DNA from 2 places in the Oscillibacter sp. GMB15532 genome. Region 2 is predicted to be linked to the other one. Evidence: riboswitches for the same ligand, from Rfam matches in the RefSeq annotation. Region 2 holds a riboswitch; the other holds the start of a gene.
What was found. A riboswitch is a leader RNA that binds a small molecule or an ion and turns the genes downstream of it on or off. The one in region 2 is predicted to bind FMN.

Region 1 (4,426 bases), on a different contig from region 2:
GCATGTACCGCCATAAAATTGACGTTTTCGGTGGTGGCAAACTGGGCGGCACAGATGAGATCGCCTTCGTTCTCCCGGTCGGGGTCGTCTGTGCAGAGGATCATGCGGCCCTGCCGCAGTTCCTCCAGCGCCTCTTCGATGGTACTGTACTGAAACATAATGCTTCCTCCTAAAATCCGTTTTTCAATAAAAATTCTCTGCTGATGTCAGGTTTGTGGGCAACTTGCGGCGCGGAGCGCAGCAGCTTTTCCACATATTTGCCCAGAATGTCGGTCTCGAGGTTGACCTCACTGCCGGGTATCTTTTCAGACAGGATCGTCCCGCCGGCCGTGTGGGGAATCACGGAGACGGAAAACGTGTCCCCCATCACCTCCGCCACGGTCAGGCTGATGCCGTCGATGGCTACGGAGCCTTTTTCCACAACAAACCTCAGCAATTCGGGCGCGGCGCGCATGGTGAACCACAGGGCAATCCCGTCCTGCCGGAGAGAAACGATGGTCCCCGTGCCGTCAATGTGTCCGGAGACAATATGCCCCCCGAAGCGTCCGCTTGCGGGCATGGCGCGCTCCAGATTGACCCGGCTGTCCGGCGTCAGCGCGCCCAGCGTGGAGCGCCGAAGCGTTTCGTGCATTACGTCGGCAGTGAAGGAATCCGCCGATTTCGCGGTTGCGGTCAGGCATACGCCATTGACCGCCACACTGTCGCCGGGTCGCAAATCCGTCAGCACCGCCCTGGCGCCAATGCACAGCACCGCAGAGTGCCTGCCGCTGCGGATGGAACGGATGGTACCAATCTCCTCAACAATTCCCGTGAACATCGTAAGCCACCTCGCTTTCCAGCAGAAAATCTTCACCAAGCGCCGTGACGCTTGTATTCTTCAACAGAAACGCCTGCTCCGGCAGCGCCGCGCCCAGGCCCCCGACCGGCGTTTTCGCCGCACCGCCAAATAGTTTTGGCGCGATATAGGCCTGCACCTTTTGTACAATTCCGGCCTCCAGCGCCGCCCAATTCAGGGTACCGCCGCCTTCCAAAAGCACGCTGTCAATTTTTTTATCCCCCAGCCGCTTCATAAGCGCCCGCAAATCCACATGCCCGGCCGACGTTGGCAGCTCCCATACCCGGCAGCCCGCAGCTTCCAGTTGCTTTTTCTTTTCATTGCTGCCGTTTCCAGCCGCAATTACGGTGGGAACTGATGGTGCCGTGCGGACGATTTGACTTTCCAGCGGGATACGAAAATGCGTGTCGCAGATCACCCGCAGGGGGTTGCGCCCGCCCTCCGACCGACAGGTCAAAAGAGGGTCGTCCGCCAGCACAGTGCCAACGCCCGCCATAATGGCGGCGTAACGACCGCGGTCGGCATGGACACGCTGTCGTGCAGCCTCGCCTGTAATCCAGCGGGAAACGCCGGTGCGCGTGGCGATTTTGCCGTCCATCGTCATGGCATATTTCATCGTGACGTAGGGCGTTCCCGCGCGAATGAAGTGAAAAAACATGGGGTTCAGCGCGTCGCATTCCGCTTGTAAAATACCCGTTTCCACCTGAACGCCACCTGAGCGAAGTTGCTTTACTCCCCTGCCGGAAGCAAGGGGATTGGGGTCGGAGGAACCAACGACGATCCGCTCGATTCCGGCCTCCAGAATGGCATCCGTGCAGGGTGGCTGCCGACCGAAGTGGCAGCAGGGCTCCAGCGTCACATACAGTACCGCCCCCCGGGGCGATTCCGTGCAGCTTTGCAGGGCCGCCCGCTCCGCGTGAAGGCCACCGTAATGGTCATGATAGCCCTGTCCGATGACCCGGCCGTCCTTGACAATGACCGCGCCCACGATAGGATTTGGATTGGTTCTGCCGCATCCGCGCTGGGCCAACTCCAACGCCATGCGCATAAATTGCGTGTCTTCCATTGCCGCCTCCAAAATAAAAAGATGCCTTGAATCAAAACGTTCAAGGCATCTGGACACGGCGAATAAGCCCCGCATACACAAAAAACTCTGGAATGAAACCATTCCAGAGCATACTTATGTACGCAGGCGCAATCACTCCCGCTGTAACACAATCTTCTTTCATCCAGACTATACTGTCGGCCTCGGAATTTCACCGAATCCTGCCTTGCGGCTCGTGGGCTTTACCACCGGTGGGGAATCGCACCCCGCCCTGAAGATCCTGATTCAATTTTCAAAAGCATCATAGCACCTGCGCTTATATCTGTCAAGTTATGGCGTATAGGAAAATTTTTACTAAAAGCACCATAATGCTATGTGAGATTTCCCTTGACATTTAACCGCCAGAGCATTAATGTATTAATATAATCACACATTAATGATTGGAGAAACTAAATGAAGACGATGAAAAGTGTCTGGATTAAACTCCTGACTTGCTGTTTTATTGCGACATTGCTGCTGAGCATTGGCGCGGGAGCTGTCGACCAGACGGAGTCAGCCGCCCGTCAAGATGATCTTGACTATTTGTACACAACGTTAAAAACCAATCATCCCAACCTGTTTGCCAACACGCCGGAGACCGCTTTTGAAGCGAGGAAAGCCCAGATAGAACAACGGCTTAGCACGGAAAGCAGCTTTGATTTTGCGCTGGATTGCGCAAGTCTGGCCGCGCTGGCAAAGGACTCACATACCAACGTGTCTTTGGGCAGCAGCGGATACAATCTTCACATTTGCCTGTTTGACATGGAATTATACGATGGAACATGGAGACTGCGTGCGATAGACCGTGCCCATCAGGAGCTTCTGGGCGCCGAGATTGTATCCATCAATGGATATTCCATGGAGCAGGTTCTGGAAAGATTCGGAACCATCCTCAGCGCGGACAATTTGGTGAAGCTGCGGTATTCCTATTGGCAGATGTGCTATGTGCTGGAGCCGTATCAGTATCTGGGAATTGCCAAGCAAGGCGAGCCCATGCGCATAGAGGTGCAGGACTCCACGGGAAAAACTAATACATTGACGGTTTCCTCGGTAAGCCAGAGTGCCTTTCGGTCTGAGGATCTGGCGACGCTGAACGACTGGCAGACAGGCTCCGCAGCCACCGTTTATGACAAAACAAAGACCTATTTTGCAAAGGAATTGAATAACACCACCTATTACATCCAATATAACAAATGCGCGGAGGATGAGGCTCTGCCAATGAAGCAGTTCTGCCAGCAGGTTCAGTCTGCGCTGGATGCAGGGAGCTATTCCTTAATTCTGGTAGACCTGCGAAATAACGGAGGCGGCTCGGACGGTGTGATCATGCCGCTGCTGCGGCTGCTGGCGCAGCAGCGCGAGCAGGGCGTCCAGGTAGCCGGGCTGATTGGGAGAAGAACCTTTTCGTCTGCCATTATTAATTCCGTGGAACTTCAGGAAATGGGCTTCGCGCTGGCAGGAGAGGCTACCGGCGGCAGCGTTGACCACTTTGGCGCGGTGCGGTCTTTTAAGTTGCCCAATTCCGGTATGCGAATGGGTGTTTCCTCAAAGTTCATTTCAATGAGCGGCTATTTTGACGCCGCCTCCGGAAAAGGCGTAGAGCCGCTCCAGCCCGACGTTAAAATTGTTCAGACCCTCAGTGATTCTTTGGCAGGCAGAGATACGTGCGTAGAAAAAATACTGGAAAATCCCGAGATTTTAAAATCTGCGGAACGCGGGGATGTCCCCATGACCCGTGGACGTTTTGTAGGTCTGCTGTTCCAAAAGGCAGGTACGCCCAAATCAAATATTGAAAGCAAGCCGTTTGACGACCTCCTGGGGATTGAATGGTATCTGCCTGCGCTAAGCTGGGGAAAAGCAACACAAATTGCGCTGGGAGACACCTCGGGCAATTTTGCCTCTGCACGCGCTGTCAGTTGGCAGGATGCCGCTGTATTTTTGGTTCGTACTGCCGATGCATTGGCTATTCAACCTGCGTCCGTGCGAAGCGACACTGTACCGGATACACTGGAAACCACAGCGCGGAATAAAGATGCTGTAGAAAAAGCGTGGAGGTGGGGGCTGCTGCCGGAAAGTGGCGATTTCTCGGTTGCTCCGACTCGTGCGCAAGGTGAAACCATGATAAAGCAACTGTTTGCAGCGAAATGAGTACTATCAGTCCTTTCTTCCGGGCTTATCATTCTTTCATAGCTTTATCAGCGCATTTGAAACAGTTGCTTTTGGTCAATATACAATGATGAACAGTTTTGGCTAATAATTTTTTATAAACTACCGACGTACTACGCATTATGCTTATAAAGTTCAAACAAGCCGGCCTCCGGGAAATGTTCCCGGAGGCCGGCTTGTTTGCGCGCTGGTAAGTCTCAATCATTCGTGTCCGTGCTTTTTTCATCAGAATATCCCTGAAGGTCTTCTTCATCCAGTGTAATAATCTGGTTGTCAGCTATGCGGAATGAAAGGTCTAAATCAAGAAATACGGAAATCTTAATTAGATCGTCAGCTTAGAAACT
Region 2 (4,426 bases):
AATAAGTATACCCTTCCGTGGCAATTTCCTCCGCCGCCAGTGTTTGAAGCTCCGGCAAAGCAGCCCGTAGGGCCTTCTCCGCCGACGCTCGGTCCTCCGACGCCTCCAGAATTTCTGTGGCTCTTTCCAAAAGCCGGTCCCGGACCCGGAGTTTCAAAGCCTGATCCTCCTCCGAATCGGAGTTTGCTAAAATGTGCAGCCGCACCACCCGGTCCGCCAGCTCCTGCTGGCGGTGGAGAGAGGATATCCCCCACACCAGCGCCGCCGCAAGGCCGATGCCCAGCGCGATTTCCAACACGCGGCCCGTCCGGCGGGCGCGCCGCTCCTTCGTCTTCTGCATACCGTTTCCGTCCTTTACCTTCCCGCCAAAAGGCGGGTGATGTACCGGGCAATCGTCCCGTTTGTAAAAGTTTGGACAGAAACGCAAAATTTCATACCTCCGGCACAGGCCTGGTCAAAAAGGTCTGGGGATATACCGTTCTCAGCGCATCAAACGCCCCACGAGCCGCCGCCCCGTCTTCAAACAGGCCGAACACCGTGGGGCCGGAGCCGGTCATCACCGCGCCTGCCGCGCCGAAGTGAAGCAGCCGGGCCTTGATGTCCCCAATCGTCTCCGCCTCATTAGGCGTGAGAACCTCTTCAAACACGTTGACCATTGATTCCGTCATAGCCCGCAGATCTTTTCCCAGCAAAGCGGCGTGCAGAGCCTCGTGGTCAGGATGCGTCTTCAACTTTTCCACCCGTACCCGTCCGAACAGCGCCGGTGTGGGCAGACCGAAGTCCGGTTTGCACACCACGATTTGGCAGGGCGGCATAGACGGCCAGTCTGTCAGCCGCTCTCCCCGCCCCTCCGCCAGGGCGGTTCCGCCCCGGACGCAATAGGGCACGTCACTGCCAATCCGCTCCCCCATGGTTTCCAATTCCCGGTCTGTCATCTCCGGGCGCAGGATCGTCCGCAAAGCGCGCAAAACAGCAGCCGCGTCGGAACTGCCCCCGGCCATGCCCGCCTGCGCGGGAATGCGCTTTTCAATGATGATTTCCGCACCGGGTGTAGCACCGGTTTCATTGAAAAACACTCTGGCGGCCCGGCCCGCCAGATTGTCCTCCCCCTCTGGCAAATCCGTGCCGGGGACACGGACGAGAATCCGCCCGTCCGCCCGCAGGCGCACCGTCAGCGTATCCCCCAAGTCCACGGAAATCATGACCATTTTTAAATCGTGATAACCGTCCGCCCGGCGACGGAGAATATCCAGCGTTAAATTCAACTTCGCCGGGGCAAAAAGAGTTAATTCCTTCATCATGTTTCCTCCACAATCGGCAAATCCACCACGTCCAGTCCCCGCCGCATGGCATATTCAATGGTATAGCGGGTACCCCCGGGGCTGCCGTCGAACATGGCGATCAGCATGGACGCGTGGTCCACCATGTACCGATCCCGGCGCTGCATGCAGCTGGGGCTGTATGCGGCGGAAACCACCGTTTCATAGTCGCACCGGTCAAGCAGCCCCCGATACCGCGCCCGCTCCGCCTCGGACCAGGCGTTCGCCTGCGAGGGACAGGGAATCGCCGCCTCCACCGTCACCTCCGGGTGCCGCTCCTTCAGCGCCAGCACGCACTCGCAGGCATACAAATCGCAGCCCTGCGCCATACCGCACAGAAAGTGGCTGTACCCTTCCGCATAAGCGGCCTCCACGGCATCCAGAAGCCGCTGCTTCAGGGACGCGCAGCGCGGGTCGCTCTCTTCATAGCCCCATGGCAGCTTTCCCGGTCGATGCCCCGTAAAGCAGCAGGCCGACTGTCTTCCCCGCATTCGCGGTTTCCCTCCTTCCGTTCCGTCCCCTTTTGCATAAGGGACTTCCTCCGGCAGGCCGCGCATTTCCCCGGCAGCCGGACTGTATTTTAATCTTCATAGCAGTTTGCACCATTATAGAACAGGCGTTCCTGTTTGTAAAGTCCAATTTTAAAAACCATAAAAAGTCGAAAATTTTCTTTTAGGACATATTTCCCTCTTGCACTTTTTTTGCCGCCGTCGTATACTAATGGGCAGAAAGCAACTGAATACGTGTCTTCAGGGCGGGGTGCGATTCCCCACCGGCGGTATAGTCCGCGACCGGGCATCCATTGGATGTCCGCTGACCCGGTGCAACTCCGGGACCGACAGTGAAGCCTCCTTCAAGGAGGCCCAGTCTGGATGGAAGAAGATCATAGCGGCAGAGCTGCGCCTAGGCGTGCTCCTTTGTTGCTTGTTTCACCTTGGGAAGACTCAGTACTCAAGGTGTTTTCAAGACAATTAAGGGAGTGTGTTTTTTATGTCCCAGCCCGAAACCACCACAGCAGGCCGCACCCATGCAAAATCCCGCACCCACCGGCTCACCGTCACCGCCATGCTCAGCACCGTTGCTCTTGTCCTGATGACCCTGGATTTCTCGGTTCCCCTGATCCCTGCGTTTGTCAAAATGGACGTGTCGGAGCTTCCCGCTCTGCTGGCGGCTTTCAGTCTCGGCCCGTGGTACGGTGTGGCGGTGTGCTTTATTAAAAATGCCCTTCACCTTTTACAAACCTCCACCGGAGGGGTGGGCGAGGCGGCAAATTTTATGATGGGCGCCGTTTTTGTGGGCACCGCAGGCGTTATCTATGATCGCTTCGGCCAACACAAGAGCCGCAGGGGCGCATTGGTCGGCGCGCTGATCGGGGCGGTTGCCATGGCGCTCATTTCGGTACCTCTGAACTACTATTTTACCTATCCCGTCTACGCCAAGTTCATGCCCATTGATGTGATTCTTGGTATGTATCAGGCAATCCGTCCCTCTGTGAACGGGCTTTTGGAATGCCTTGTCACCTTTAACATGCCGTTTACCTTCCTGAAGGGGGTCCTGACCGTGGCACTGTGCTTTTTGATTTACAAGCCTCTGTCTCCCCTTCTGCACAGGTAAGCGCTTTTTCGGCATGGCAGGCGGCTTGCTCCGCCTGCCATCTCCGCTTTTGAAAGGAGCGTTTTCCCTTGAGCAACGAAACTTTGATTCCCCAGACCGAGCCTTCCGGCCCGGAAGAGCTTTCCCCCCCTCCGGAAAAAAAGAGTTCCCGTGCGCGGCTGTGGCTTCAAAAGGTGCTGCATGACGACCGCACCCCCATCCGGCTTCTTTTTATGCTGGGGCCGTGGGTGGCGTATCTGTGCGTGGAGTATCTGAATGAAAACAACCCCTTCACCGCCTTGAATGCCACCCAGCTTCTTTTTTCCGCCTTCTGGTACTATCTCATTTTCTGGGTGTGCCGGATGCTTACGGGGCGGCTCAAGACCGCCGCGGGCGTAGGCGCGGTCTTTTGCTTTTTGCTGGGGGTTGCGAATCATTATGTTTTGAAATTCCGGGGACGCATCATTTTCCCTGTGGATCTGATGACGCTGGGCACTGCCGCCAATGTAGCCACCGGCTATGATTTCAGGCCGGACAAAACCGTCTGGCTGGCAGCGGCCATTCTGGCGGTATATTTGCTGCTGTTGGCTCTGGTCCCTAAGCAAATCAAGGGTCGGCAAAAGCTGCGGCGGGTCACGGCTTTTGGATCCTTGGCTGCCTCCGCCGTCTTTCTATACGCCTTTTTCTGCACACCGCTGCTCCCCAGCGTTGGTATCTGGGCACAGCAGTGGAAGACCCAGCAAAACGGCTTTATGCTGAATTTCATGACTGCTCTGCGGTACAGCTTTGTCTCCGCGCCGGATGGCTATTCTGCAGAGGAGGCCCAAAAGATTGCCGGCGGAACCTTTGCCGGAACCGTAAGCGGAACGGTGTCTGCTGCGCCACCGGAAAATCTGCTGGTGATTATGAACGAGTCCTTTGCGGATATGCAATCCAGCTTTCCCAATCTGGAGCTGACGGAAGACCCCATGCCCTTTCTCCATTCTCTGACGGAGAACACGGTGAAGGGCACGATGATTTCCCCCGTCACCGGCGGCGGAACCGCCAACGTGGAATTTGAATATCTCACGGGAGACTCTCTGGCGTTTCTCCCCTCCTCCACCGTAGCCTACCAGCTTTACTGCTACGATGGAATGCCCTCTATGGTGTCCCAGATGTCTTCTCTGGGATATCGCTCCGTGTCCTTCCACCCCTATCTCTCCTCCGGCTGGAACCGCACGTCCGTCTACCGCTGGATGGGCTTTGACCGGCAGATGTATCAGGAGGACGTAAAGGACCCCCAGTACATAAGAAATTACATCAGCGACTCGTCGGACTATCAGCAGCTTTTCCGTCTCACCGACGAGACGAACGGCCCTCTGTTTGTCTTCAACGTCACCATGCAGAACCACAGCGGCTACTCTCAAGGCTGGAAGAACCTTGAGCGCACCGTGGAGTTGGACGGAGCCAGCAAGGGCGCCTCCGCGGTGGCAGCCCAGTATTTCTCCCTTATCCGGGAAAGCGACAATGCTATC

Region 1: linked by a shared signal. The riboswitch ahead of ribD (bifunctional diaminohydroxyphosphoribosylaminopyrimidine deaminase/5-amino-6-(5-phosphoribosylamino)uracil reductase RibD) and the one ahead of ABVS15_RS13180 (ECF transporter S component) in region 2 are both predicted to bind FMN.

Annotation. Positions count from the first base shown of each region.
Region 1 covers NZ_JBEVTO010000010.1:129,987-134,412, reverse strand. The annotation lists gene ABVS15_RS12750 (bifunctional 3,4-dihydroxy-2-butanone-4-phosphate synthase/GTP cyclohydrolase II) at 1-158, opposite strand, end outside; gene ABVS15_RS12745 (riboflavin synthase) at 170-817, opposite strand; gene ribD (bifunctional diaminohydroxyphosphoribosylaminopyrimidine deaminase/5-amino-6-(5-phosphoribosylamino)uracil reductase RibD) at 798-1,901, opposite strand; FMN riboswitch at 2,049-2,163, opposite strand; gene ABVS15_RS12735 (hypothetical protein) at 2,334-4,064, shown strand.
Region 2 covers NZ_JBEVTO010000011.1:73,647-78,072, reverse strand. The annotation lists gene spoIIR (stage II sporulation protein R) at 1-340, opposite strand, end outside; gene ispE (4-(cytidine 5'-diphospho)-2-C-methyl-D-erythritol kinase) at 432-1,301, opposite strand; gene ABVS15_RS13185 (SLOG family protein) at 1,298-1,810, opposite strand; FMN riboswitch at 2,061-2,207, shown strand; gene ABVS15_RS13180 (ECF transporter S component) at 2,310-2,933, shown strand; gene ABVS15_RS13175 (LTA synthase family protein) at 3,002-4,426, shown strand, end outside.